Regions from separate parts of the Methylibium sp. T29 genome, predicted to be linked through region 3. Evidence: riboswitches for the same ligand, from Rfam matches in the RefSeq annotation. Region 3 holds a riboswitch; each other region holds the start of a gene.
What was found. A riboswitch is a leader RNA that binds a small molecule or an ion and turns the genes downstream of it on or off. The one in region 3 is predicted to bind cobalamin.
Positions count from the first base shown of each region.

Region 1: linked by a shared signal. The riboswitch ahead of x551_RS09315 (NAD(P)H-dependent oxidoreductase subunit E) and the one ahead of x551_RS03995 (bifunctional adenosylcobinamide kinase/adenosylcobinamide-phosphate guanylyltransferase) in region 3 are both predicted to bind cobalamin.
Region 2: linked by a shared signal. The riboswitch ahead of x551_RS17060 (TonB-dependent receptor) and the one ahead of x551_RS03995 (bifunctional adenosylcobinamide kinase/adenosylcobinamide-phosphate guanylyltransferase) in region 3 are both predicted to bind cobalamin.

Region 1 is NZ_AZND01000055.1:8,073-19,387, forward strand. Features, by position in the region: gene x551_RS09270 (bifunctional cobalt-precorrin-7 (C(5))-methyltransferase/cobalt-precorrin-6B (C(15))-methyltransferase) at 1-461, shown strand, start outside; gene cobI (precorrin-2 C(20)-methyltransferase) at 454-1,257, shown strand; gene x551_RS09280 (cobalamin biosynthesis central domain-containing protein) at 1,274-2,044, shown strand; gene x551_RS09285 (cobalamin biosynthesis protein) at 2,041-2,439, shown strand; gene x551_RS09290 (hypothetical protein) at 2,541-2,894, shown strand; gene x551_RS09295 (hypothetical protein) at 2,882-3,172, shown strand; gene x551_RS09300 (CbtB domain-containing protein) at 3,231-3,425, shown strand; gene x551_RS09305 (CbtA family protein) at 3,438-4,238, shown strand; gene cobJ (precorrin-3B C(17)-methyltransferase) at 4,281-5,309, shown strand; cobalamin riboswitch at 5,357-5,625, shown strand; gene x551_RS09315 (NAD(P)H-dependent oxidoreductase subunit E) at 6,051-6,422, shown strand; partial or broken gene cobA (uroporphyrinogen-III C-methyltransferase) at 6,451-7,140, shown strand; gene bluB (5,6-dimethylbenzimidazole synthase) at 7,222-7,878, shown strand; gene cobO (cob(I)yrinic acid a,c-diamide adenosyltransferase) at 7,900-8,469, shown strand; gene cbiB (adenosylcobinamide-phosphate synthase CbiB) at 8,469-9,374, shown strand; gene x551_RS09335 (aminotransferase class I/II-fold pyridoxal phosphate-dependent enzyme) at 9,374-10,318, shown strand; partial or broken gene x551_RS09340 (cobyric acid synthase) at 10,353-11,315, shown strand, end outside.
Region 2 is NZ_AZND01000194.1:123-5,894, forward strand. Features, by position in the region: partial or broken gene x551_RS17050 (helical backbone metal receptor) at 1-330, opposite strand, end outside; gene x551_RS17055 (bifunctional adenosylcobinamide kinase/adenosylcobinamide-phosphate guanylyltransferase) at 342-935, opposite strand; gene x551_RS17060 (TonB-dependent receptor) at 946-2,946, opposite strand; cobalamin riboswitch at 3,016-3,263, opposite strand; gene x551_RS17065 (hypothetical protein) at 3,312-3,548, shown strand; gene x551_RS17070 (cell division protein ZapA) at 3,545-3,871, shown strand; RNA gene ssrS (6S RNA) at 3,909-4,090, shown strand; gene x551_RS17075 (EVE domain-containing protein) at 4,124-4,588, shown strand; gene x551_RS27945 (hypothetical protein) at 4,588-4,710, shown strand; gene x551_RS17080 (sulfite exporter TauE/SafE family protein) at 4,677-5,399, shown strand; partial or broken gene x551_RS23655 (GGDEF domain-containing protein) at 5,427-5,772, opposite strand, start outside.
Region 3 is NZ_AZND01000014.1:26,042-37,356, forward strand. Features, by position in the region: partial or broken gene cobN (cobaltochelatase subunit CobN) at 1-3,724, opposite strand, end outside; gene cobW (cobalamin biosynthesis protein CobW) at 3,767-4,828, opposite strand; gene cobO (cob(I)yrinic acid a,c-diamide adenosyltransferase) at 4,880-5,449, opposite strand; gene x551_RS03980 (cobyrinate a,c-diamide synthase) at 5,483-6,805, opposite strand; gene x551_RS03985 (CbtA family protein) at 6,858-7,667, opposite strand; gene x551_RS03990 (CbtB domain-containing protein) at 7,680-7,868, opposite strand; gene x551_RS03995 (bifunctional adenosylcobinamide kinase/adenosylcobinamide-phosphate guanylyltransferase) at 8,001-8,549, opposite strand; cobalamin riboswitch at 8,692-8,959, opposite strand; partial or broken gene x551_RS04000 (Tn3 family transposase) at 9,254-11,315, opposite strand, start outside.

The DNA of each region.
Region 1 (11,315 bases), on a different contig from region 3:
TCGGGCTGGAGGCCGCGCGGCTGTGCCCGCAGGGCCATGTCTGGGCCATCGAGAAAAACGAGCTGGACACGGCCATCGCGGCCAGCAACAGCGCGGCCTTCGGCGTGAGCAACCACACGCTGGTCCATGGCAAGGCGCCGGACGGACTGGACGCGTGGGCCGATCCGGACGCCGTCTTCATCGGAGGGTCGGGCGGCGAACTGGACGAGCTGATCGCCCTGTGCCTGCGGCGGCTCGTGCCCGGCGGCCATCTGGTCATGAATTTTGTCACCCTCGAGAACCTGTCCAGCGCCACGCAGACCCTGCGGGCGCTGGGCGTCCAGTGGGACGTGCTGCAGCTGCAGGCCGCCCGCAGCAAGCCCATATTGCACATGCACCGCATGGCCGCCGAGAACCCGGTGTGGATCGTCTGCGCGCAGGCTGGCACCACGGTGCAAGACAAGGAGAGCACCGATGACTGATGCCGTCCGCATGGGCCGCCTGATCGGCGTCTCCCTCGGCCCCGGCGATCCGGGCCTGATCACCCGGCGTGCCTGGGCGCTGCTGGAGCGCCGCGACGCCGTGTGGACCTACCCGGTGCGCAGCATGAAGACCCCCAGCTACGCCTTCGACATCGTTGCGCGGTCCGGCCTGACGCCGGTGGACCAGCACATGCCCCTGTTGTTTCCCATGACGCATGACGAGATCAAGCTCACGCGCAGCTGGCTGCGCGCGGCCCAGACCGTGCTGCCGCTGCTGCAGGCCGGGGGGGACGTGCTGTTCCTCGTGGAGGGCGACGCCTCCACCTACGCGACCTTCGGCCACCTGGCCCGTACCGTGCGTTCCCTGGACGACCAGGCCGTGGTCGAGGTGGTCGCGGGCGTCAATGCGTTCACCGCCGCGTGCGCCACGCAGGGCCTGCCGCTCGCGGAGCAGGACGACACGGTGGCCCTGGTGCCGGCCGCCTACGGCGTGGGCGCGGTGGACCGGCTGCTCAACGACTTCGACACCCTGGTGCTGCTCAAGGTCAAGCCGCTGATGGACGACCTGATCGACTGGCTGGAGCGGCGTGGCCTGCTGGGCCATGCGAAGTTCATCGAGCGCTGCGGCGCGACGGATGAGCGCGTCGTGACCGACCTGCTCAGCCTGCGCGGCGTGAAGGTCAGCTACCTGTCCCTCATCATCCTGAAGAACCCCCTGCGCGTGCGCGGCGAGCGGGTGCGCGGCTGTCTGAAAAGTCGGGGCCGGGCGCCGCCGAGCCGGCCGGCCTCCTGGTGAACGCCGAGGAAATCGAATGACCACAGACCCGACCCCCTTCGCCGCGGCCACTGCCGCGCGCATCTGCATCGTCGCCATCACCAAGCATGGCGCGGGCCAGGCCGCCGAGCTCGCGCGCGCCCTGCCCCATGCCCAGGTGTGCACGGCCGTGAAATTCGCGCCGGCCTTCGTGGGCCTGCCCAATGCCGTGCAGGCGTACAGCGGCGCCTTGCGCGACGAGATCGCGCCGCTGTTTGCCGGCTTCGACCAGCTCGTCTTCTTCGTCTCGCTGGGCGCGGTGGTGCGCCTGATCGCGCCCCACCTGAAGGGCAAGGACGAGGACCCCGGCATCACCGTCGTCGACGACGCGGGCCGGTTCGTCATCCCGGTGCTGTCGGGGCACGTGGGCGGCGCCAACGCCTGCGCCGAGCAGGTCGCTGCGCTGGTCGGCGCCACGCCGGTCCTCACGACGGCCTCCGATGTCGGCAAGACCATCCCGGTCGACATCCTGGGCCGCGAACTCGGCTGGACCGTGGAGGCGCCCAAGCTCAACATCACGCGGGTCTCGGCCCATGTGGTCAATGGGGAGCCGATCGCGGTGGTGCAGGAGGCCGGAAGCCCGAACTGGTGGGCCCGGCCCACGCCGCTGCCCGCCAACATCCATCGCTTTGCCAGCTTCGACGAGGTGGACCTCGCGCGCTTCGCCGCCGTGCTCTGGGTGACGCATGCCGAGGTGGCGGCCGAGCGCTGGCAGCAGTTGCATGAACGGCTGGTGGTGTACCGGCCGCCGCACGAGGCGCAGGCATGAACGTGGCGCTTGGCATCGGCTGCGACCGCGGAACCCCGGCCGAAACCATCGCCCAGGCGGTGGATGAGGCGCTGGCGCGCGCCGGCGTGACGCATGCCGACGTGGTGGCGGTGGCCAGCGTGGACCTCAAGGCGGACGAGGGGGGCTTGCTCGCCTTTGCCGCGCGGCGGGGCTGGACCGTCCAGTTCCACCCGGCGGCCAGGCTTGCCCAGGTGCCGGTGCCCAATCCCTCGGAGACGGTGCGCAGGCACATCGGCACGCCTTCGGTGTCGGAGGCGGCGGCGCTGCTGGCGGCCAGCGCGCCGATGTCTGCGCTGCTGGTGGAGAAGCAGAAAAGCCGCGGCGGCGATGGCCGCCACGCGACAGTTTCAGTGGCCAGGTGCGAGCCATCGTGACCGCCCCCTGTCCCGGAGATCCGAACGACGAGCAAGAAAGGAGCAGGAACGATGCAGTCATCTTTTGCACCCCCCTGTGCGCCGCGGCGCTGCTGGGGCTCGTGCCGCAGGCGGCCCATGCCGGGCGCCCGCTCGGGACCGACGACGCCGGGACCGCCGGGGCCACCACCTGCCAGGTCGAGAGCTGGGCCGAGCGAAATTCGAGTACCCGGGAGCGGACCTGGGTGGTGTCGCCCGCCTGCGGCGTGGGTGACGCGGTGGAGATCAACCTGGAACTGGCGCGCACCGTGCCCGACGGCGGCACGCGCCTTGAAAGCGGCCTGGCCGTCAAGTGGGTCGATCCCGCCTGGAAGTCCGGTGCATTCAACTGGGGCATGAAGCGTGGCGCGGCACCGCGCATGGCCGCGAGTCGCCCAAATGGGCGCCCACATCCTCGGGCGCCATGGGGCTGCTGACCTGGAAAGCCGGCGAATCGGCCTCGGTGCACGGCAACCTCGGCTTCGAGACCGACCATGCCGTCCACACGACGCAGCCACTGCTCAACCTCGCGCTCAGCTGGGAGGCCACGCCGTCCCTCACGCTGGTCGCCGAAGTCATGGCGGTGCGCCGCAGTCCCTCCCAGCGCAACGTGGGCGCCCGCTGGTGGGTCGCGCCCGAGCGTTTCGCGCTGGACCTCACCGCCGGCCGGCACCACCGGACCGTCGGCTTTGGCTGGTACGGCATCGGCTTCTGACCTTCGCAAAACTCATTTTTGATCGAAACCTGAAGTCCAACCCTGAAAGTAAAACCCAATGAACGCTCCCATCTCCTCCTCCGTTTCCACCGCCGCCGCGGGTTCCTCCGCGGCGCGCCTGGTGCTCGGCCAGATCGCCGCCGCGGCAGCGCTCGGGCTGGTCGTGCTGTATGGCGTGGCTTTCGCGGAAAGCCCCCTGGCGCACAACGCGGCTCACGATGTACGCCACGTGACCGTCAAGCCCTGCCATTGAACGGGAGGCGCCATGTTGTTCACACGACTGATCTGGGTCGCGCTGGGCGCGGCCATCCTGGTGGGCAGTGTGCAGACTGCGCTGCAGCAGTGGCAGGCGGTCCCCATCATCCTCGCGGCGGAGGTCTTCGAGGACCAGAAGGCGGCGCAGGAAGCCGCGTCCGCCAAGCAGGCGGCGCCGGCCGCGGTCCAGGCGCATGCGCATTCGCAAGCGCCTGGCGTCGCGCCCCATGACCATGGCGACCGTGCCAGCCAGGAGGCCGCCGAATGGAAACCCGCCGACGGCATGGAACGCGCCGCATGGACCTGGGCGGCCAACGTGCTGCATGGCTTCAGCATGGCCCTGCTGGTGTTCGCGGTGATGTCGCTGTGGGTCTGGCGCCGCGGCACGCCGGCACGCCCGGTCCTGCTGGGCCTGGCGGTCGCGGCGGCGGGCTGGCTCACGTTCCACCTGTGGCCTTCGCTGGGCCTGCGCGCCGAGATTCCGGGCATGGAGGCGGCCGCGCTCGACGCGCGGCAAGGCTGGTGGACCCTGGCCGCGGCCAGCGCCGCGCTCGCCTGCGCGGTGACGGCCTTCGCGGACAAGCCCTGGCGCTGGCTCGTGGCGGCGGCCTTGCTGGCCTTGCCCTTCGTCGTGGGCGCGCCCGAGTTCCAGGGCGACCCGCTGCCCGGTTTCAGCGCTGGGGCCAGGGCACAGCTGCAGCAGTTGGGCACGCAGTTCATCCTCGTGACCACCTGGATGTCGGTGGTCCTGTGGCTCAGCCTGGGCCTGGCCTGCGGCTGGTTTTCCGGCGGCGGCTGCAGCAGCCGCTGACGGCACTGCGCAGCCTTTGATACTCATGCCAGGAACCGGTTCATGACAAACCCTGCCCCGAATTCCACCGCCGGCCAGCCCCAGGCTGGCGCCGCGCGGCCCGGAAAAATCATGCTGGTAGGCATCGGTCCCGGCAGCGTGGGCCACATGACGCAGCGCGCGCGAGAGGCCATCGCCGAGGCCGACGCAGTGGTGGGCTACGTTACGTACATCAAGCTGGTGGCCGACCTGATCGAGGGCAAGGAGGTCGTGCGCAAGGGCATGACCGAGGAGCTGGACCGCGCGGTCAGCGCGCTGGAGGCGGCGCGCGCCGGGAAGAAGGTCGCGCTGATCTCATCGGGCGACGCCGGCGTCTACGGCATGGCCGGCCCCACCTACGAGGTGCTGTTCCAGGCCGGCTGGACGCCCGAGGACGAGGTGCAGGTCGAGATCGTGCCCGGGGCGTCGGCGCTCAACGCCTGCGCGGCGCTGGTGGGCGCGCCGCTGACGCACGACTTCTGCGCGATCTCGTTGAGCGACTTGCTCACGCCCTGGTCGGTGATCGCCCGGCGGCTCGACGCGGTGGCGATGGCCGACTTCGTGGTCGCGCTCTACAACCCCAAGAGCGGCCGGCGCACGCGCCAGATCGTCGAGGCGCAGCGCCTGTTCCTGCGCCACCGCCGGCCCGACACGCCGGTGGCCATCGTCAAGAGCGCCTACCGGCGCCGCCAGCACATCGACTTCCGCACGCTGGCGACGATGTGCGAGGCCGACATCGGCATGCTCAGCACGGTGCTGATCGGCAACAGCAACACCATCGTACGGCATGGCCTGATGGTCACGCCGCGTGGCTACACCAACAAGTACGACCTGGCCAACGGCGGCGCCACGCGCGAGGGCGAGAAGCCCGGGCGCTCGCTGTCCACCGGCTTGAACGGCTGGCTCGAGAATCTGATGGCCGATCACGCCGCTGGCGAGAGCGTCGAACAGCTCGCGGCGCGGCATCGCCTGCCGGCGGACTACATCGCGGCGACGCTGGCCGAGCCCGTCGACGCGCAAGCCGAAGCGGCGGCGGAAGACAACGAAGGCTGAGGAGAACGCACCATAGACACCGAACCACGATGGGCTTCCTCCGGGAAGCCCATCGCAAACGCCCAGGTGCCCGGAGCCAGTGATGGATTCGGGATAAACGGGAATGGGGTAGGCCAGCGCAAGACGCTGGCCGCAATCCCCGGCTGCCCCCGCAACGGTAGGCGAGTGCCGGTGTGTCACGGCGCTTGAGCGATCAAGCGCCAGCCACTGGGTGGTCACGTGATGTCGTCGTCGAGACGACGTACGCGGGCCGCCTGGGTAGGCGGTGCACCGAGACTCGCGAGCCCGGATACCGGCCTGAGGCGTCGCGCTGCCACGGCATTCGCCGTGGCAGTGATCGCGATGCGACCAGCCGCGGGGAGCGGATGGCGGCGACCGAACCACGCCTGCGCGCGTGGGCGTCGCTCCATCCCGTGCAGCGGGTCGCTGCTGGAGTTGATGCCACGTGAGAACCACCGAACCGGGTGCCCGAACCGGGCCCTTCCTGTCACCGCTGGCCGCGGCCAGTGCCCTGAGCTGCCTGCTGGCGAGCACGGCGGCGTGCGCCGACGAGCCGGCCTCGCTCGAGGCCGTCGTCGTCACGGGCCGGCGCACCGGCGTCGCGCCTGGAAGACACGCCGCAACGCATCGAGATCATCGACGCGCAGGACATCGAGCACACGCCCTCGCGCGAATTGACCGACCTGCTGACGCAGAACAGCAGCGTCGACGTGATCCAGCGAACATCCCCGAGGCCTCGTCATGACCGAACCCATCGACAAACCCAAGATCGGCGACTACCGCCGCCACCTGCTGGTCTGCACCGGCCCGCGTTGCACGCAGGACGGCCAGTCACAGATGTTGTTCGACAGCCTGGGCGACAAGTTCAAGGCAGCCGGCCTGCACGAGGGCGACCTGCGCGTGAAGCGCAGCCGCGTGAGCTGCTTCGCGGCCTGCCGGGGCGGCCCGATCCTGTGCGTTCAGCCCGATGGCGTGTGGTACTACAACGCGACGCCCGCGAACATGGACCGCATCGTCGAACATCACCTGGTCGGCGGCCGGGTGGTCGAGGACCTGGTGTTCCACCGCGGTCCCGATGGCAGCGGTTGCGGCGGGGCCGGCGATGACTGCTGAAGCGACCGCCGCCTATCCCCATGCCGGCATGGTCAGCATCGTCGGTGCGGGGCCCGGCCCGGCAGACCTGTTGACGCTGCGTGCGCTCGACCGCATCCGGCAGGCCGACGTGGTCGTGCACGACCGGCTGATCGACGCCGAGGTGCTGGCGTTGATCCCGCCGGCTGCGCAGCGCATCTACGTCGGCAAGGCCGCGGGCCACCACATGATGACGCAGGCGCAGATCCATGCCGTGCTGGTCGAGCAGGCGCGCCGGGGGCGGCGCGTGGTGCGCCTGAAGGGGGGCGACCCGCACATCTTCGGGCGCGGCGGAGAAGAGGTGCAGGCGCTCCAGGCCGAGGACCTGGCGTTCGAGGTGGTGCCGGGCGTCAGCGCGGCCAACGGATGTGCGGCAACAGCGGGCATTCCGCTGACGCATCGGGACTTGTCGCATTCGTGCACCTTCCTGCCGGGCCACCTGGCCGGGAGCAGCCCGGAACTGGACTGGGCGGCGCTCGCCCGGCCGCGGCAGACGCGGGTCTTCTACATGGGCGTCGAGCGGGTGCCGGCCATCGCACGGGCGCTGATCGCGCACGGGCTCCACGCCGGCACGCCGGCGGCCATCGTGCAGGACGGCACGCGCGAAGGGCAGCGCGTCTGGGCCATGGGCCTGGCCGCGCTGGCCGAGCAGGCGCCGGCGTATGGGCCCCGGCCGGGGCTGCTGATCATCGGCGAGACGGTGTCGTTGAGTCCGCATTTCGTCCAGGACGATGGCGCACCCGCGCCAGCAGCCGGCACCACCGAGCTGCCATCGCCGGGGTTGCACTTCAACGTTGCGGATCGCACGAGCCTGTACCGCGTGCTGGCCGCGCGGCGCGACATGCGGCACTTCGCGCGCGGCACGCCCATGGAGGACGCGGTGCTGCAGCGCATGCTGCATGCGGCCCACGCCGCGCCATCGGTGGGGCTGATGCAGCCCTGGCGCTTCGTGCGGGTGCTCGATCCCGTCGTGCGCGAGCGCATCGCAGCGCTGGTGGACGGCGAACGGCGCGCCACTGCCGACGCGCTGGGTGAGCGCCGTGACGAGTTCCTGCGCCTGAAGGTCGAAGGCGTGCGCGATTGCGCGGAGTTGCTGGTTGCGGTGCTCGCACCCGACGATGGCACCGTGTTCGGCCGGCGCACACTGCCCCGGGAGATGGCGCTGTGCTCGGTGGGCTGCGCGGTCGAGAACCTGTGGCTGGCCGCGCGCGCCGAGAACCTCGGCTTGGGCTGGGTCTCGATGTTCGATCCCGCGGCGCTGGGCGAGCTGCTGGCTTTGCCCGAGGGCGCGTTGGCCCTGGGCGTGTTGTGCCTGGGGCCGGTCAGGCAGTTCTACGGGGCGCCGATGCTCGAGCTCGAAGGCTGGCGAGACGGTCGGCCCTTGGCCGAGCTGCTCTTCGTCGACCGCTGGGGCCAGCAGGGTCAGCAGGCGGGTTGAACCCAATCGAAGGAGCGAGCGATGCAGGTCGAACCCCCACCCAGCGAGCGGCGCTACGAGCGCCCCGCCGGCGAACGGCGCGGCCTGGTGATCGTGCACACCGGCAACGGCAAGGGCAAGAGCACCGCTGCCTTCGGGCTGGCGCTGCGCGCACATGGCCGCGGCAAGGCGGTGAAGATCTACCAGTTCATGAAGGTGCCCAGCGCGCGCTTCGGCGAGCACCGCGTGTTCGAGCAGCTGGGCGTTCCCATCGAGGGCCTGGGCGACGGCTTCTCCTGGAAGAGCCGCGACCTCGATCGCAGCGCGCAGCTCGCCCGCGACGGCTGGACGCGCGCCGAGGCCACCCTCCGCGCCGGAGCGCACTTCCTGATCGTGCTCGACGAGATCACCTACCCGCTGCGCTATGGCTGGCTGCCGCTGCAGCCAGTGCTCGCGTGCCTGCGCGAGCGTCCGCCCCAGGTTCACGTGGTCCTGACCGGGCGCGACGCGCCCGAGGAACTGATCGCGCTGGCCGACACCGTGACCGAGATGGCGCTGATCAAGCACCACCACCAGGCCGGCGTGCCGGCCCAGCGCGGCATCGAGGACTGATGCTCGGGGCCGCCGCGATCCTGCTGGCGTGGGCGCTCGACAGGCGCTTCGGCGAACCGGCCAACCGCTGGCACCCCGTGGCCTGGTTCGGGCGCCTGATGGCGCCGCTGGGTCGGCGGCTGGCCGCGCTGCGGTCCTGGGCGGCGCTGGCTGGCGGCGCCGCCGCGTGGGTGTTGGCCGTGGGCGCGGTGTTCGCAAGCGCGGGGGCAATCCAGGAGTGGATCCGGCAGCAGCCGGCGTGGCTGGCCGCTCCCTTGCTCGGCCTTGCGCTCAAGCCCAGCTTCGCCTGGCGCGTGCTGCACGACGAAGTGCAGGCCGTCGAGGTCGCACTGGGCCAGAGCCTGGACGCCGGGCGCGAACGCCTGTCGCGGCTGTGCAGCCGTGACGTGAGGCAGCTGGACGACGCCGCCGTGCGCGAGACCGCGATCGAGACGCTGGCCGAGAACCTCAACGACTCGCTCGTGGCGCCGCTGTTCTGGTTCGCGGTGGCCGGCCTGCCCGGCGCCTGGGCCTGGCGCGCCGCCAACACGCTGGACGCGATGTGGGGCTACCGCGGCCGCTGGGAGTGGGCCGGCAAGTGGGCGGCGCGTGCCGACGACGTGCTGGCCTGGGTGCCGGCGCGCATCACGGCCGCATTGCTGTGGCGGCCGTCGATCGCGTGGCCCACACTCGTCCGCGAAGCCCGGGCCACGCCTTCGCCGAACGGCGGCTGGCCCATGGCGACGATGGCCCTGCGTCTCGGCGTGCGCCTGGGCAAGCCCGGCGCGTACGTGCTGAACGCCGCAGGCCAGGCGCCGGATGCGGGCGCGGTGAGCCGTGCGCTGCACGCGGCCAGCTGCGCCGCACGCGGGGCCTTCGTTCTGGCGGTGGCGGTACTACTGTTCGTCGGTGGGGCCAGGCCGTGATGGCGCGCATCCACGGCGGCGCCGATGCCCAGGGATCACCGCGCTGGGACTTCTCCACCTGCGCGAACGCGGCCGGCCCCTGTCCGCAGGCGCTGGCGGTCGTGCGGGCCGCGGACCCGACCCGCTACCCGGACCCCAATGCCACTGTGGTGCGCCAGGCGCTGGCCAAGCTGCACGGCGTCGAGCCGCGACGCATCCTCCCGGCCGCCAGCGCGAGCGAGTTCATCCAGCGCATCACCGCCGTCAGCGGCCGGCTGTGGCCGGGCGCGGTGAGCGTGCCGGCTCACGCCTACGGCGACTATGCGGCGGCGGCTGCGGCCTGGGGCCGGCCACTGACCGGCGACGACGAAATCGCGACGCTGTGCTGGCGGGCCGACCCGACGAGCCCGCTGGGACAAGACGGCGATGCGGGTGGACGAGACGCTGCCCGTCCGACCGTGCTGGACGCGGTCTATGCACCGCTGCGCCTCGAAGGTGCTTGCGCATGGCGGGTCGAAACCCTCGATGCGGTCTTCGTGCTGCACAGCCCCAACAAGGCGCTGGGGCTGACCGGCGTGCGCGGTGCTTACGCCGTGGCGCCCCTCGCTGCCGCCTACGACAGCGAGGCGCTGTGCCAAGCCCTGGAGGCAGCCGCGCCGTCATGGCCGCTGTCGGCGCAGTCGGAGGCGATGCTCCTGAGCTGGTCCACGCCTGCGGCCCAGGCCTGGGTCGCGCACTCGCTCGACACGCTGGCAGCGTGGAAGTCCGACCTGCAGCGCCGCCTCACGGAACGTGGTTTCTCGCTGCGGCCCAGCGTCACGCCCTTTTCATCACGCGCCCGCCGCAGCCGCTGGACCTGTCGAGCCTGCGCGCCGAGGGCCTTGCCGTGCGTGACACCGCCTCGTTCGGCCTGCCGGGCTGCTGGCGCGTCTCGGCCCAGCCGCCGCATGCACAGGAGGCGCTGATGCGTGGCATCGACGCCGCCCAGCGGAACGCCGCATGAAGATCGCCCTGATGGTCTGGGGTGCCAGCAGCGGCGCGGGCAAGAGCCTGCTGGCCACCGCCTTGTGCCGCTGGGCAACGCGCGAGGGCCTGGACGTGGCGCCCTTCAAGGCGCAGAACATGAGCAACAACGCGCGCGTCGTGCCGGTGCATGCCGATGGTCTCACGGACGGCGGGGGCGCCCTGGGCGAGATCGGCTCGGCCCAGTACTTCCAGGCCCTGGCCGCGCGCGTGCCGCCGCACGTCGACATGAACCCGGTGCTGCTCAAGCCCGAGCGCGACACGGCCAGCCAGGTGGTGCTGCAGGGCCAAGCCAACGCCGCCCTCTCGCGCATGGGCTGGCGCGAACGCAGCGCCTTGCTGGCCACGGCGGCACGGGACAGCTTCGTGCGGCTGGCCGCGCGGCACGACGCCATCGTCATTGAAGGCGCAGGCTCACCGGCCGAGATCAACCTGGCGCCGCAGGACTACGTGAACCTGGGCACTGCGCGCTGGGCGCGCGATCTTGCCGGCGCGAGGGGCCGCCTGCGCGCGCTGCTGGTCGCCGACATCGACCGCGGCGGTGCCTTCGCCCACCTGCACGGCACCTGGGCGCTGCTGCCCGACGACCTGCGCCCGGCGCTGACGGGCTTCGTGCTCAACAAGTTCCGCGGCGATGCGGCCTTGCTCGCGCCAGGCCCCGAGCAGCTGCAGGCCCTGACCGGCGTGCCGCTGCTGGGCGTGCTGCCGATGAAGCGCGACCACGGGCTGCCCGAAGAAGACGGCCTGTACGCGGCTCCAACCGGCGGCGGATCGGGCCCGCGCATCGCCATCGTCGCCTGGCCGCACCTGAGCAACCTCGACGAGTTCCAGTCGCTGGCCGGTGCCGCGGCGCCGCGCTGGGTGCGCAGCGCCGCAGAATTGGACGGCTCTGACTGCGTCGTGCTGCCAGGTTCCAAGCAGGTCAGCGGCGACCTCGCC
Region 2 (5,772 bases), on a different contig from region 3:
CTCGATCACGCGATCGGACAGGGCCAGCAGCACCACGTCGGGCTTCAGCGCGACGATGGCTTCGATCTGTGCATCCTCCAGCCCTCCCAGCTTGGGCAACGTGCCGACGCCGGCCGGCCAATTGGAGAAGCGGTCCGTGCCGACCAGCCGCGCGCAACCGCCGAGCGCGCACACGCTCTCGGTCAGCGAGGGCAGCAGCGTGACGATGCGCTGCGGCGGCACCGGCAGCGTCAGCGTCACACCGCGGTCGTCGCGCAGCTCGATGGGCGCCGCTGCAGCGACGTGCAGGCCCAGCGCCCCCAGCAGCACGAGGACGCAGCACCGCAGCATCGAAGACAGGCTCACGGATCCGCCCGCCTCACCGGCAGCTCGATGCCGGCGACCATCAGCGTGACCCGTGCGCACTGCGCCGCCACTGCCTGGTGCAGGCGGCCGAGGTCGTCGACGAAGCGGCGCGCCTCGGCGCCCAGCGGCGCCAGGCCGAGGCCGATCTCGTTGGACACCAGCACCACCGGCCCGCGCGCCGATCGCAGCGCCTCGCACAGGTCGGCGACGTGGCGGTCGAGTTCGGCGTCGGTCACGGCCGCGCCCTGCATCGGCATGCGCAGGTTGGTGAGCCACAGGCTCAGGCAATCCACCAGCACCATCCGATCCGGCTCGCTGTGGCGCCTCACGGCAGCGGCCAGCTCGCGCGGCACCTCGTCGGTCGCGAGACCGGGCACGCGCTCGGCGCGGTCGTGTCGGTGTCGGGCAATGCGCGAGCGCATCTCGTCGTCGCCCGCCAGTGCGGTGGCCAGCAGCACGGCCGAGCGGCCGGGCAGCGCCAGCCAGTCGGCCGCGCGCGACTCGGCGCAGCGCGACTTGCCGCTGCGCTGGCCACCGAGGATCAACTCGCCTGTCCCGCTGCCCTTCGGATGACCGCGCCGCTCGCCCATGCGCCTCCCGTCAGAAGCTGACCTTGACCGATGCCGCGAAGGTGCGACCCGCCTCCGGGTAGATCGAGGTCGTTTCGCCGCCGGCCGTGCACCCGAAGGCCTGCGTGTAGTACTTGCGGTCCGTCAAGTTGACCACGCCGAGCGCGAACTCCGCCTGCGTCCAGCGATAGGCGTAGCGCAGGTCGGCGGTGGTGCGACCCGGGATGCTGCAGACGTTGGCGAAGTCCGGGCTCTGCGAGGACACGTAGTTCACGATCGCATCGAGCTTGTGCGCCGGCGCGGGCGTCCAGTCGGCCCGAAGGGACAGCGTGCGCTCGGGTGTCAGCGGCACATCCTGGCCGTCGTAGGCGCCCTCGGTGAAACGGGCCCGCCGCAGCGCGCCGTTGACGCGCAGGTTCAGCGCCTCGGTCAGCGCCTGCGCCAGTTCGAGCTCGACACCCTGCCGGCGCGTCGGGTCGAAGTTGACGTTGGCGCCGAACGGCCCGAACGGTCCGACGCCGTTGGGATCGAAGCCGATCTCGTTCTTCAGCGAGCTGCGGTAGACGCGCAGCTCGGCGCTGCGGCCGGCAGCACGCCAGCGCACGCCCAGTTCGGTGTCGCGTGAAGTCTGCGGCCGCAGCGGCACGGCCGGATTGGTGAAGCTGAACTCGTCGACGTTGGCGAGGCGGAAGCTGCGGCCGACCCGGCCGTAGACCGCGCTGTTCTCGGACAGCGGCTGCAGCACGCCCAGTTCCCAGGCGCGCTGGCGGTCGTCGATGCGGTCGACCGTGCTGCTGACCGCCTTCTCGATGCGCTCGGTGCGCACGCCGGCGCTCAGGCGGGTGCCGCCGCTCAGCGTGAGGTCGTCCTTCAGGTAGTAGCCGGTCGAGGACTGCTCGCCCACCGAGCCGAAGGCGCCCAGCACCGTGCGTTCCCATTCGTTGCGATCCACGCCGAACACCACCGCGTTGACGACCGACGCGAACTGCGTGCGGTTGCGCACCCGCAGCGAGTAGTTCTTCGCGTCGACGTCGTAGTCGTAGGCGAAGGCCCCGTTGCGGCTGCGCAGCTCCTTGTCACGCCAGCCGGCGTCAAGGCCGAGTTGCCAGTCGCCGCCGAGATCGGCCTCGGCGAACACGCCACTGCGCGTGTTGCGGATATCGGCGTGGTCGTTCGGTGCGGTGGTCTGGCTCGGGTCGGCGGCATACTGCGCCGCAGTCAGCGCGCCGGGCAGCCCGGTGTCGAGGTCGTCGTAGGCATGCCGCAGGCCGACGCGCAGCCAGTCGTTGCGCCACTGGCCGGTGAGCGATGCGCCCTCCGTCTCCGAACGGAAGTTGTCGCGATGGTTGTCGGTCGTGCGGCGGTTGGCGGCCGCATCCAGCGAGAAGCCACCGGCCTCGAGCGTGGCGTCGGCGCGCAGGTCGCGCAGGCGATCGCTGCCGGCGGCGGCGTACACGCTGGCCCGGTTGCGGCGAGCTGTTCCGTGACCCGCCTTGGTGGTGACGATGATCACGCCGCCCGTGGCGCCCTCACCGTACAGCACGGTGCCGCTGCCGCGCAGCACCTCGATGCGCTCGACCGAATTGATCGGGATGCCGGCCAGCCGCGTGCCGCCGAGGTCGCCCTCGTTGATGCGGATGCCGTCGAGGATCACGACCTGGTTGTTGTCGGACGTGGTGCCGAAGCCGCGCAGGTCGAGGGCGTAGTCGCCACCGCCGTAGAGGTCGAGCCGACCGGGCACGCCGAGCAGCTTCATCACGGCCTCGTTCACCGTGGACACGCCCGAGTCGGCGATGTCCTGGGCGGTCAGCACGCTGACACCGTACGGCAGCGTCGCCGAGTCCTCGACGAAGCGGCTGGCCGTGACCAGCACCGGCGGCAGCTTGCCCGCCTCGGTGACGGGCGCGGATTGCGCGCTCGCGATGCCGCTGGCGAAGCCCAGCAGCGACAGCATCAACAACGGCGCATGCGGCAGCGCCCCGAGGCGAACAGGAATGCGAGGCGCGGTGGCCTCGAAGGGAGTGGCAATCATGGAATGACCAACGATGAAATCGTGCGCGCCAGCTTCCCCGCGGGCGCCCACCTCATGACGCGCCGCTTGCGCAGCACGCCTCCCGTTGGCCGGTATCCGGGCTGGCGGAACGACCCTCGCGACCTTCCCAGAGCCGGAGACTCCAGTGGCATGTGCGCGAGAGCGGAAACGTGAACGCAGGCGTTCTGGCTTCGTCCGCTGACCGTTGCGGGGGCAGCGCAGGCTGAAGGAGCACCCGGTGGGTCCCCCTCCTCTGCTTCCCGTTTAACTGCGCCGGCGTGAACGCCGGCATGAGCACCAACAGCCTGCAGTGTAAGCGCGGCCCGGGCCGCCCCCTACAATCGACGCGTGCAGTGAGGAGAGGCATGGCGACGATCGAAGAACTGGCCGAACGCGTGGAGCGGTTGCTGCTGCGGCACCAGGAACTCCAGCGCACGCACGCGCTGACCCTGGAGCAGCTGGCCGGCGTCAATGCCGAACGCGACTCGCTGCGCTCCCGCCTCGCCGCCGCCCGCCAGCGCGTCGAGGCCCTGCTGGATCGCCTGCCGGCCAGCGAACCGGTCGCCGAGGCCGGCCCGGAGACCGGAAAGACCGCCGAATGAAGCAGCTCGAAGTCACCATCATGGGCCAGAGCTACATCCTCGGCTGCCCCGACGGCGGCGAACGGGCCCTGCTCGAGGCCGTGGGCAACGTGGACCAGGAGATGTGCGCGATCCGCGACGCCGGCAAGGTGCGCGCCCGCGAGCGTATCGCGGTGCTCGCCGCGCTCAACCTCGCCTACCAGCTGGCCGAGCGGCCGCTGGCGGCGGCGACTCCGGCGCGCAGCGCCGGGCAGGCCGCGCCGGACCCTGCACACGGCATCGACATCGAGGCCCTGATTGGGCGCATCGACGAGACCCTCGGGCGCGACGGTCAATTGCTCTGAAACGCCGGTTCGTCAGCGCTGGCGGCGTACACTGATCTCGTCCGTCGCGTTCGCGGGAGTTTTATATTTCCTTGAACCGATGCTCATATGAGCCCGGGCTTGGAACATTGCGAAGCGGGCGTGATCGTCTCGCGTCAGATGAACCCGAAGCTTCGTTGACCTCGCCCACCTGAACTCCCCTGGGTTCAGGAATGCGACTCCCGGTTCGCGGCGGACACCTTTCCCCGTTGCCCTTCCCGACCTGCTGCCGCCATGGCGTACTGGCTGATGAAGTCCGAGCCCGACGAGTGCTCGATCGACGACCTGGCGCGCGCGCCGGGCCGCAAGCTGCCGTGGACCGGCGTGCGCAACTACCAGGCGCGCAACTTCATGCGCGACGATTTCCGGCCTGGCGACGGCGTGCTGTTCTATCACTCGTCGTGCCCGCAGCCGGGCATCGCCGGGCTGGCCGAGGTGGCTTCCGTCGCGCACACCGACGCGACCCAGTTCGACCCGGCGAGCCCCTACCACGACCCCGCCTCGAAGCCCGAGGCACCGCGCTGGTTCGGCGTGGACGTGAAGCTGGTGCGCAAGACGCCGCTGCTGTCGCTGGCCGCGATGCGCGCGGCACCCTCGCTCGCGACGATGCGCGTGCTGCAGCGGGGCAACCGCCTGTCCATCACGCCCGTCACGACGGCCGAGTGGCGCGCGGTGCTCGCGCTGCTGCCGCCGGCCTGATGCTGCTCGCCTGGCCGCTGGTCGTCGAGCTGCTGCTGCTGGGCGCGGCGCCGGCTTCCTGGCCGGCCTGCTGGGCGTCGGCGGCGGCATGGTGCTGGTGCCCTTCATCACGCTGCTGCTGACGCTGAAAGGCTTTCCGTCCGACCTGATCGTGAAGGTCGCGATCGCGACCTCGCTCGCGACGATCTGCTTCACCTCGCTGTCTTCGGTGCGAGCCCATCATGCGCGCGGCGCCGTGCGCTGGGACATCGTGCGCCGCCTCGCACCGGGGATCGTGCTGGGCTCGCTGCTGGGGGCGCAGGTCGCGAAGGCGCTGCCCTCGGCGCTGCTGGCCGGGCTGTTTGCGCTGTTCGTCGGCTTCTCGGCGACGCAGATGCTGCGCGGCGGCAAGCCCACGCCGGCCCGGCAGTTGCCACCCGCGCCCGGACTGTTCGGCGTCGGCGGCGTGATCGGCGCCGTGTCGGCGCTGGTCGGTGCCGGTGGCGCCTTCATGTCGGTGCCGTTCATGACCTGGTGCAACGTGCCGATCCACAACGCCGTGGCGACCTCGGCCGCACTGGGCGTGCCGATCGCGCTGGCCGGCACCGCCGGCTACATCGCCGCTGGCTGGAACCTCCATGGGCTGCCGCCCGGCACGCTCGGCTTCCTCTACCTGCCGGCACTGCTGGTGGTGTCGACCGCCAGCGTGATGACGGCACCGCTCGGCGCGCGCACCGCACATGCGCTCGACGTGCAGCAGTTGCGTCGCGTGTTCGCGCTGCTGCTCTACGCCATCTCCGGCTACATGTTCTGGCGCGCCCTGCAGGGCTGAGCCCGCGTTCCGGCGCGCGCCCTGCGGTCAGCCGACCGTGGCCCCGCCGAAGGCGATGCTGGCCAGCGCCACGTGGTTGCCGCCACGCTGCACGGCCTGCGCCAGCGCAGTCTCGGCGGCGTGCAGCAGACCGGCCTGCGTCTGCGCGGTGTGCGGGAAGCTCGCGAGCCCCATCGACACCGTGAACCGCAGCGCCGCGCCGCCCTTGGGCACGAGCTGCGTTGCGCACTGGCGGCGCATTCCCTCCATGCGGGCATGGGCCGTCGCCAGGCCCATGCCGGACAGCAGCAGCGCGAAGCGCTCGCCCTCGAGACGGCACGGGGCATCCATCGCACGCGTATTGCTGCGCAGCAGCCGGGCCATCGCCTCGAAG
Region 3 (11,315 bases):
CGCAGCGCCAGTGGGTTGTGCTGCTGTAGGAACTCGCGCGTAGCGTCGTCGTGCAGGTAGGCGTCGGCCACCAGCGCGTACTGGTGGTCGCCCACCACGCCGGTGGTGGCGCCGTAGGCGAACAGGTTGTCCACCGTGGTGGCGATCTCGGACGCGCCCTTGTAGCCGTGACGGCGCACGCCATCTAGCCACTTGGGGTTGACGGCGCGCGCGCGCACCACACGCGCGACCTCCTCGCGCAGCGTGCGGATGCGCGGCGACCCCGGCACGCTGAAATCGCCGTGGTACAGCGCCGCCGGAGCGCCAGCCAAGTGCTGCACTGCCGCTGCCATGCCGCCCTGGAACTGGGCGTGGTCGGCAGCGTCGAGCACGTCGTGCTCGCGGTTGTCCTGGTTGTGCAGCACCGCGTCGAGCCGTGCCAGCCGCTGCTCGAAGGGCTGACGCGCGGCAGCGCCGTGCCCGCCCTGCCCGTAGGCGAAGGCACCGGCCTGCAGGTAGGCCTGAGCGATGTCGGTGCCGTCTTGCCACCGCCCGCTGTTCAAGACCTCCTGCACGCCCACGCCGTAGCCGCCCGGGCGTGGGCCGAAGACGCGCCAGGTGGCCTGGCGTTGCGCGTCGTCCTCGCTCCGGCCGGCAGCCCGCGCCTCGGCGGCTTCGCGCTGCACGCGGGCGCGGATCGGGTTCACGTCGTCAGGCTCGTCGGCCTCGCTGATGGCGGCCACGGCGCGCACGGCGGTGTCGAACAAGTCGATCACGTTCGGGAAGGCGTCGCGGAAAAAACCCGACACGCGCAAGGTCACGTCCACCCGGGGCCGGTTGCGGATAGCCATCGGCAGCACCTCGATGTCGATCACCCGCGCACTGCCGTCGGCCCACTTCGGCCGCACGCCGAGCAGCGCGAACGCCTGCGCCACGTCTTCACCCCCGGTACGCATGGTGCTCGTGCCCCAGACCGACAAGCCCACCGCGCCAGGCATCTCGCCATGGTCCTGCAGGTGGCGTTCGATCACCCGTTCGGCGGCGGCCGCGCCCATTGCGTAGGCAGTAGGGGTGGGCACGGCGCGGGTGTCCACCGAGTAGAAATTGCGCCCGGTGGGCAGCACGTCGGGCCGGCCGCGCGACGGCGCGCCGCTGGGGCCGGGTGGCACGAAACGGCCGGCCAGGCCGCGCAGCAGTTGCGCCATCTCCTGCGGGCCGCAGGCGTCGAGCCGTGGGCGTAGCACCTCGCGCAGCCGTTGCAGTACCGGCGCGGTGTGGGGCCAACCCGTGTCGTCGAATGCCTCGGGCACAGCGCCGGCGCTCGCTTGATCCGCCAATACGTGATCTGCCACCACGTGCTCCGCCACCATGCCCGCGGCCAGCAATTCCAGCCGCTCACGTGTGTGGCCGGCGTGGCGCCACGCCTCGGGGCTGAGCTCCTGCAGAAGGTGCGGACGCGGGCCGCTCCACGGCGCGGCCCAGTCGGGGCTGAGTGCGTTGAAGCCGTCCACGCCCTCGATCTGCAGGTCTTGCGCCAGCGCCACCAGCAGGCTCTGCTGGCCTGCCGCTTTGCCTCCGGAAAACGCGCCAGCGCGATCAGCGTGTCGACGCGCTGGCGTCCCTGCGGCGAGCTGCCGAGGGTGTGCAACCCGTCGCGGATCTGTGATTCCTTGATCTCGCACAGGTAGGCGTCCAGGCGCTCGAGCAAGCCTTCACGCGCTGTGTCATCGGCGGGCCGCGTGACACCCAGTTCTTCGTGCAGGCCTTCGCGCAGAACCCGGTCGAGCATGTCTTCACGCAGCCGCCGTGCGCGCCGCGGGTCGAGCGACAGGGCCTCGTAATACTCGTCCATCTGCCGCTCGAGCTGTTGCAGCGGGCCGTAGGTTTCGGCGCGCGTCATCGCCGGCATCAGGTGGTCGATGATGACGGCCTGGGTGCGCCGCTTGGCCTGGCTGCCTTCGCCGGGGTCGTTGACGATGAAGGGGTAGAGGTGCGGCAGCGGGCCGAGGATGGCATCAGGCCAGCAGGCCGCACTCAGTGCAACGCTCTTGCCCGGCAGCCATTCGAGGTTGCCATGCGTGCCCACGTGAACCACCGCATCCACCTGGAAGGCGCGGCGCAGCCAGAAGTAGAAGGCCAGGTAGTGGTGCGGCGGCACCAGATCGGCGTCGTGGTAAGTCGCCGCCAGGTCCATGTCGCGCCCGCGGGCCGGCTGTATGCCAACAAAGACGTGGCCGAAGCGCAGCCCGGCAATCATGAAGCGGCCGCTGCGCAACGTTGGATCGTGCTCGGGCGCGCCCCAGCGCGCGATGACGGCGGCGCGGCTGTCGGTGGGAAGCCGATCGAAGTCTTCCAGGTAGTCGGGCAGGGAGAAGCTCTGCGCGGCCGGGCGTGCGTCGTTGGCGCTGTGGTCGTTGGTGATGCCGCGCAGCAGCGCGGCGATCAGGGCATCGCCGCTGTCAGGCAGATCGCCACAGGCGTAGCCGGCAGCCTGCAAGGCCCGAAGAACGGCTACGGTGGAAGCCGGTGTGTCCAGCCCCACGCCGTTGGCGATGCGCGAATCGTCGATGGGGTAATTGGCAAGGATCAGCGCGATGCGCTTGTCGGCATTGGGCTTGTCGCGCAGCACGCACCAGCGGCGCGCGAGTTCGGCCACGAAGGCCATGCGCTCGGGCTCCGCTTCGTAGCGGATCACGTCGAGCTGGGTGTGCTCGCAGCGCCAGGCCAGCCCCTTGAAGCTGATTGCGCGAGTGAGGATGCGGCCATCGACCTCGGGCAGCACCACCTGCATCGCCAAGTCGCGCGGCGCCAGGCCGTGCGGGTCGGCCAGCCACTGCGCTTGCGAGCAGCCGGCGGTGATGAGTTGGAGCACAGGTGCGTCACCGGCCAACGCGGCGGATGAAGTGTCGCCGTCGCCATGGGTGCCGCCATCGATAGCCGCCACGGCGAAGTTCGTCGCGTTCAGCACGATGGCCACGCGGTGCTCAGCCACCAGGGCTTGCACTGCCGCATGGCTGTCCGGGTTCTTGAGTGAATCCACTGCGAGCGCCAGCGCGTTCAGGCCGGCGGAGGCCAGCGCACGCAGCATCGCATCGAACACCGCCGTGTTGCCGGCTTGCAAATGCGCGCGGTAGAACAGCAGCAGTGCCACCGGCGCACCGGATGTCCACGCGGACCGGCTGGCAGCATCTTGCGGTCGATAGTGCACCGCCGAAGGCAAGGGGACCGGTAGCGGCGGCCGGCCGCCCAGGCCGAACGCGGCATGGCCGATGAGCGAGAAGAAGGCCTGCGCGTTGTCGCGCCCGCCTTCGCGCAGGCAGCGCCACAAATGCCGGCAATCGTCTTGCGGTGCGGAGCTACGCAGCAGCAGCTGCGTGTCTTCGAAGGCATCGCCCGAGAACATCGCCAACCACAAGCCGCGCTCGCGTGCCAGCGAGGTCGCGCGCTCCACCACGTAGGCCCAGTCGCTCGGGCTGCCCAAGTGATCGATTACCAGCACGCGGGCATGGCGCAGCACATCATCGACGTACAGGTCCACCGAGGCCGGCTGGCGCAGCCACATCAGGTTGGCCAGGCGCACGCTGGGGTAGTCGGGGCCGAGCTGCGCCGCGACGTCGGCCAGCAGCGACAGGGTGGTGTCGGCGGCGCTCAGCACCACCACCGAGCCGGGCGTCTGCGCCACCCGCACCACGCCCTGGCCACCGTCTTCAATGTGGCCGCCGGGGCGGGTAGACAGCAGGTGCATGGGCTGCTTAAAGTGGCTTCGATGGCTTCGGGGTTGGGTGCGTCAGGCTGCAGCGGTCGCCGCCAACTCACCGTCCAGTTCGGCCTGCAAGACCGCCGCATCCAGCTCGGCACCGATCAAGACTAGGCGCGACTGCCGGGTTTCGTCGACGCGCCAGGGCCGATCGAAATAACTGTCGAAGCGCGAGCCCACGCCTTGCACCACCAGCCGCATTGCAGCGCCGGGCAGCGCGACGAAGCCCTTGGCGCGGTAGATCTCGTGGCGCTCGACCAGGCTGCGCAAGGCGACCAGCAGGCGTTCACGGTCGGGGACTTGCAAGCTCACCGAGACCGAGTCGAAGGCGTCGTGGTCGTGGTCCTCCTCCTCGTCGTGGTGGGTCTTGCGCTGGTCGATCGCATCTTCCACCGCGCGCTCCAGGCCCAGCAGCACACCCAGGTCGATGCGACCGTGCTGTGCATGCACCAGCTTCACGCCGGGCGCGGTTTCGATGCGGATGGTGGCTTCGACGCCGGCCAGGGCGGCGGCGTCCAGGCCGTCCGTCTTGTGCACCACGACCAGGTCGGCGGTGGCGAGCTGGTCTTCGAACAGTTCGGCCAGCGGCGAGTCGTGGTCGAGGTTGCCGTCGGCACGGCGCTGGGCATCCACCGCCACCGGGTCGTCGGCAAAGCGGCCAGCGGCCACGGCGGGCGCATCCACCACCGTGATCACTGCATCGACCGTGAAGGCGTTGCGCAGCGCCGGCCACTGGAAGGCCTGCACCAGCGGCTTGGGCAAGGCCAGGCCCGAGGTCTCGATGACGAGGTGGTCGATCTGCTCGCGCCGCGCGGCCAGTTGTTCCATCACCGGCGCAAATTCTTCCTGCACGGTGCAGCACAGGCAGCCGTTGGCCAGCTCGAACAACTGCCCGTTGGGCGCGCCGGCCTCGTCGCAGCCGATGCCGCAGCCGCGCAGCAGTTCACCGTCGATTCCGAGCTCACCGAACTCGTTGACGATGACGGCGATGCGTCGGCCCTGGGCGTTTTGAAGCAGGTGGCGCAGCAGGGTGGTCTTGCCGCTGCCGAGGAAGCCAGTGACGATGGTGGCGGGGATCTTGCGGGTCTGCATGGTGCGGTTCCTGGAGGTGTTGGTTGGGTGCGGGTCGTGGTGGTGAGGCGATCAGTCCTCGATGCCACGCTGCGCCGGCACGCCGGCTTTGAAGTGGTGCTTGATGAGCGTCATCTCGGTCACCGTGTCGGCCAGGGCGATCAGCTCGTCCGGCGCGTTGCGGCCGGTGAGGACCACATGCACGTGCGGCGGTCGCTCGCGCAGGCAGGCCAGCACAGGCTCGAGCGGCATCCAGCCATAGCGCAGCGGGTACATGATCTCGTCGAGCACCACCATGAAGTGCTCGCCCGCGCGCACCGTGGCCTCGGCCCGGGCCCAGCCGGCGCGGGCCAGCTCGGCCGAATGCTCGAGGTCGCGGCTCTTCCAGCTGAAGCCGTCGCCCAGGCCTTCTATGGGCATGCCCAGTTGCTCGAACAAGCGGTGCTCGCCGAAGCGCGCCGAGGGCACTTTCATGAACTGATAGACCTTCACCGTTTTACCTCGACCGAAGGCGCGCAAAGCCAGGCCGAACGCGGCCGTGCTCTTGCCCTTGCCGGTGCCGGTGTGAACGATGACCAGGCCACGCCGCTCGCCTTGTGGCTTGGGCGTGTCACGCAGCAGAGGTGGGGCTTCGATGTCCATGGTTGCGGGGCGAGTTGCGGCAGCGGCCGGCGATTAGGGTTTGAACAACGCAGCGACGGCCGCCGGATTGCTCGGGAAATACAGGTGCATGAACGACGCGAACAGCCGCCCTTTGCGGAACACCGGTTCAGGCTGGCCGTGGTGCCGCTGGGCCTGCGTGTGCAGCGCGGCAGGCAAGCGCACGTCGATGCGCGCGTGGTGGAAGGTGTGCCCACGCACCTCGCCTTCGGGCAGCGCCAGGCTGTGCATACCGAGGTTGACGAGGCGGTCCGCCATTGCCCCTTGGCCGGGCAGCAAGCCCAGCATCGGCGCTCTGTGGCCAGCGGCGTCGGTGAGCGACTCCAGCAGCGCCAACATGCCGCCGCACTCGGCCACCAGCGGCCGACCGGCCGCGTGGTGGGCGCAGATGGATTCGCGAGATGCGGTGTTGCCCGCCAGCGCTGGCAGGTGCAGTTCGGGGTAACCGCCGGGCAGGTACAGCGCATGGGCCCCGGCCGGCACCGGCTGGTTGGCCAGCGGAGAGAAGAAGCACAGCTCGGCACCCAGGGCACGCAGCGTGTCGAGGTTGGAGCGGTAGAGGAACGAGAAGGCCGCGTCCCGGGCAATGGCGATGGTGACTCCGGCCAACGTGGACGGCAGTGCTGCCGATGCCGAGGTTGGAGGCGCGTCGAAGTCCACGGCCGGCGGCATCGGCAGCGCGCCGCTGTCGCCCAGCGCCTGGGCGGCGGCCGCGATGCGCTGGGCCATGTCGCCCACCTCGCCAGCCTGAACCAGACCCAAGTGGCGCGATGGCAGCGCGTAGTGCTCGCCGCGGGGCAGCGCGCCGTACCAGGCAATGCCGGCAGGCAGGCTCTCGTGCAGCATCTGCGCGTGTCCGGCGCTGCCCACGCGATTGGCCAGCACGCCGGTCAGCCGCAAGCCCGGGCGGTAGGTGGCCAGCCCGTGGGCTACGGCGCCGAAGGTTTGCGCCATCGCCGAGGCATCGATCACCGCCAGCACTGGCAACCCGAAGTGCAGGGCCAGATCGGCACTCGACGGCGTGCCATCGTGCAGACCCATGACGCCTTCGACCAGGATCAGGTCAGCCTGCGCCGCCGCGCTGTGCAGCAGCCCGGCGCAGTGCGCGGCGCCGCCCATCCACAGGTCGAGTTGCTGCACCGGCGCGCCGCTGGCGCATTCCAGCACCATCGGATCCAGGAAGTCGGGACCTGTCTTGAAGACGCGCACGCGCCGGCCCTGGCTGCGGTGCGAGTGCGCCAACGCGGCGGTGACGGTGGTCTTGCCCTGGCCCGAAGCCGGGGCCGTGACCAGCAAGGCCGGGCATGGACGCGCCTCCAGGCAGGGGGAAACAATCATGGTCGAGAAGCCAACAGACAAGCTCGGTCCCTTGACATGATCTTTCCGGGGGTCACCGCGCTGCTTCAGCCGCGCTGGCCGATGCCGGGTTCGATGCGCCCAATACAACAAGCAAGTGCGGCTTCAACCAGCGCGCGAACAGCGGGCCCGCGACTGCGGCCATCGTGAACCAGAACGACAGCGAGGCCCAGGTGGTGGCCCAGATGAAGTCATGCCCCAGCTTCAGCAGGCTGGCATGCGCTTCGCCGCTGTAGCCGGCGAGCGCGTCGCCTTCGAGTTCGGGCGCTCCGACGACGAAGGGCACGGCCAGCAGCACCGCAGCGACCGGCCAGCGCCAGCGAGACGATGCGAAGCCGAGCGTCGCGAACGCAGAGGCCGAACACACCACTGCCAACAGCCACCAGGCCTGACGCGCGTGCAGCGGCGCGACCTCCATGCCCGGCACTTCGGCCGGCAAGCCGAGCGAGGGCCACAGATGCAGGCTCAGCCAACCGGCCGCGGATACCACCGCCGCGACCCGCAGTGCCGGAGTGGCGTTGCCACGCTTCCAGACCCACAGCGCCATCACCACGAATACCAGCAGCGCCAGGCTGAAGGCGTGCAGCACATTCGCCACCCACGTCCAGGTGCTGCGCTCGGTGCCAGCAGCGGGCTCCCAGGCAGCGTCATCGTGATGGTGTTCATTCTCGGCAGCGGCAGCATGTTCGTGCGCCACCGCCGCCACCGGCGCGGCTTTTTGGTCTTCGAACACCTCGGCGGCCAGGATGAGGGGCACCGCCTGCCAGCGCTGCACCGCGAACTGCACGCTGCCGACGAACAGGGCTGCGACTAGCGCACACCAGATCAAACGTTGGAACAACATGGCAGTCTCCTGTCAGTGGCAGGGTTTGACGGTGATGTGGCGCACGTCGTGCGCAGCGTTGTGCGCCAGCGGACTGTCGGCAAACGCGACGCCGTACAGCACCGCCATGCCGAGTGCCCCGGCAGCAGCGAGTTGGCGCAACACACCGCGCACCGCGGTGTGGGTGGGCGTTGAAGCGGGAACGTAGGTCGGCATGTTCATGAATGGTTCCTTGGGTGAGTGGGCTGGCGGGCTATTGCGACCGTGGCACTGCGCCCCTGGGCGCCCCGGTGTTTGTGTGTTTCGACCCGCAGGCGGGTAGCAGCGCGCAGCAACGCAAAGCGTTGGTCGCGGTCATTCCTTCACCTTCATCTCGATGCCGGCCACCATCAGCGTGACGCGCTCGCAGAAGGTGGCCACGAGCTGGTGCAGTGTGCCCAGCGCATCAAGATAGCGGCGCACCTCACTGCCCAGCGGTGCCACGCCCATGCCGATCTCGTTGGACACCAGTACCACAGGCCCCATTGCATTGCGCAGGGCATCGCACAGGTCCGCCTGCTGCTGAAGCCAGGTCGGCTCATCCAGCCGCGGCCCCACCATCGGCATCAATCGCTGCGTCAACCACACGGTCAGGCAGTCGACGATCACGAGCCTCTGGGGTGCGCACCACTCGCGCAACGCAGCCGGCAGATCGTCTGACACTTCCAGGGTCTGCAGATCCGGGACGTGCAACGCGCGCTGCTCACGGTGACGCGCGATGCGTTCGCGCATCTCGTCGTCACCGGGCGTTGCCGTCGCGATCAACAGCGCGCGTTGCCCGGAAACTTGCAGCCAGTCTTTCGCGCGCAACTCCGCACAACGAGACTTGCCGCTCTTGCCGCCGCCGAGGATCAGCTCGTGCATGTGCAGGCCTCAACGCCCACAGCAGCGCAGCATGACGAAGGCCGAATGCGACCTGAAGAGAATACGAGCCATGATGGAACCGCCGTGCCAACCGTGCTCGCCCGCTTCCCCGCGGGCACGCACCTCAAGGTGCGCCGTCTACACGGCGCACCGCCTCGTTGGCCGGTATCCGGGCTGGCGGAGACGACTCGTGTTCCCTTCCCAGGCGACACCGCTTTCGCAGCGCGCACCCAGTGGGTTGTAGACACGAGCGGTGAGCACAAGGCTCACGTCCGCTTACCGTTGCGGGGGCAGCTCAGGTTGGGGCGGTGCCGCAGATCCGCTTTGAACTACGGCGCTGCCCTTCCTGATTCCCGTTGAACTGCTTTGGCTGGAAAGCCAAAGCGAGCACCAACGCCTTCATGATAGCGGAAGGCCTTTAGTCGTGACCGCGGTCGGTAGCTGGATCCTCACGCAATCTTATCGACGATGTGTCTCGAGTCCCCATGGATGCGCATCTACTTGGTGGCGCATTACACCAAGGCTTTCGGCACACGGCGCCTTCTGAGTCCACTTCCGGGCGCTTCTTTGAATGCTTTGGATTACAGCTCGGGGTCGTCAGCTGCACAAAGCGCGGCCCCAGCCGACGGGTCAGCGCATCGCCCCTTTGCCGACGTTCCACGTCCGCAGCCGGTTCCGGTTCGGTCCACCAGCGGGGTCACGCTTCATCGGTCAGGCTGGGCTGCCACCCTGCCGGCAGCGCGCTCGACCAGCACGTCCGCATACCTCTCGAGGTTGAACCTGAACGTGCCGCGGAAGTTGATGTGCGAGAAGTGCGCCGGCCCGATTCGCCGCAACCAGTCCTCCTCGATCCCGACGCCATCACCTTTGAGGCGGGCCACGACGCCGTCCATGCGGTTCGTGTTCCAGGCCAGCACGATGTTGGTCAGCAGCGCATGAGCGCCTGAGATGGCCACCATCTCCTGCCGCCGCCGGCCTCGGTCATGCGCCACGTGTCCGCCGTGGATCGCTCGTTGCAACTGGTGCACCGATTCGCCTCGGTTGAGCAGCGTGTGAATCTCGCGCCGATAGTCCGGGATGGCCAGGTAGTCGCACAAGAACAGCGTTCGCAGCAAGCGCCCCAGGTGTTCCGCGGCGCGATGCAGCGGATCGCCGACGGCGGCCGAGCCCAGGCCGTGGATGGCATGCGCCGCAGAAACCTTGCCGGCCCGAATGGAGGCGACCAGGCGCACCAGGTCGTCCCATCCACGCTCGATCGCCTTGACCGATATCCTGCGCACGGTGACGACTTCCAGGCTCTCCGGCACCGGCCACCCCCTGGGCACGAACAGCTTGCGCTCCCTCAGGTCCTGCAGACGCGGGCACAGGTCGAAACCCAGCAGCTTGGCGATCGCCATGGCCACGTTCGTGACGCCATGCGTATCCACGGCCAGCAACGAGATGCGGATGCGGTCCTCGGCGCGGTTGTGCTGCTCGACACCCTCGACGGCCACGCCGGCCTGTCGTTCGTTCAGCACAATGGGCTGGTCGTAGAACAAACCCCAGCGGTCGCGAACGTGCGTGTACATGCCGGCGGCATACGTGCGCCGCCGCGGGTCCACCCGTGCTGTCCACAAGTGCCGGCTGGCGTCCAAGGCCATCATGTCGGCCGAACCCTTGCTGCCGTCACCCCACAAAGCGGCGATCGGCACGGCGTTCTGGTACTCCGAGACACGTTCGTTGGCCCGGCGCAGCCTGCCGCTGAACTCAATGGCCCGCATCGCCGTGGCGATGTGCGCCGCGTCGATGCCCGGGATCATCGAGCCCACGCCCTTGGCGTCGATGTCGGTGCCGTGGGCAAGGAGGGCGCCATAAGCGGCCAACAGCTCGTTGCTTGACGAGGGTCGGCGGGCCAGCAACGCCTCGCTGAAATGCGTCGCCGCGTCGACCTCCATCAGTAGGTCTGGAAGCTGCACCTGGCCAATGTGTTTGAAGACGGCCTCCCTTGTCTTTCGCGGCTCGACCTCTTCGTCCAGCGGACGAATCGGCGGCAGGTGCAGCAGCTTGTCGGCGCCGATCTCCACGTGTCCCTGATCGGCGGCCTCGGCCAGCGCCGACAGGCCCACGGACATGCCGGCCAGGATAGGCTCCAGAAACGCCATCGCCTGCACCGGCAGGCCGAGGATCTGATGGTGTTGTTCCCTGGTGCTTGTCCAGTCTTTGTCCGCCAGGAGCATCGATTCGCGGGCGCGGAAGGTGATCGAATGGTTCACCCAGGCGCTGCCACGGCGCAGGCTCTTGCGCAGGGCCATCATCGTGCTGGCCTCGAATGCGCGGTAGCGGGATTGTGGATCCAGGTCGCTGACGATTGCGCTCCAGGCCGCACCCACCGGTGGCAGCTCGAAATCCGGTGGGACCTCTTTGGTGTTCAGCGCCTGCAACATCGACCAAGCTTGCCACTGTTCGTAGCCGGTGTCCCCGGGCGTCCCAGCAAAGTCAATGTCGCGCAGACCCGCCAGGTGGGCGTGAACGCGGCGGCTGTCTTCTGCCAGCGCCCTGCGCACCTGCGAGGCAAAGGTGGCCATGGATACGTCGCCGATGTCGTCCAACATGGCGCGCGCCTCCAGCACGCGGTCGCGCCAGGTCTTCGTCTCGTCGTGAAGTACCGACTTCGCCTTGATGGCCTGCTGCAAGGTCGCGCCGCTGCTGCGGGATCGTCCCGTTTGGACCCGTTCGGCCGCGCGGCGAAATAGATCCTGGCTGCGGCGCGATGCCTGCATCAGCGCC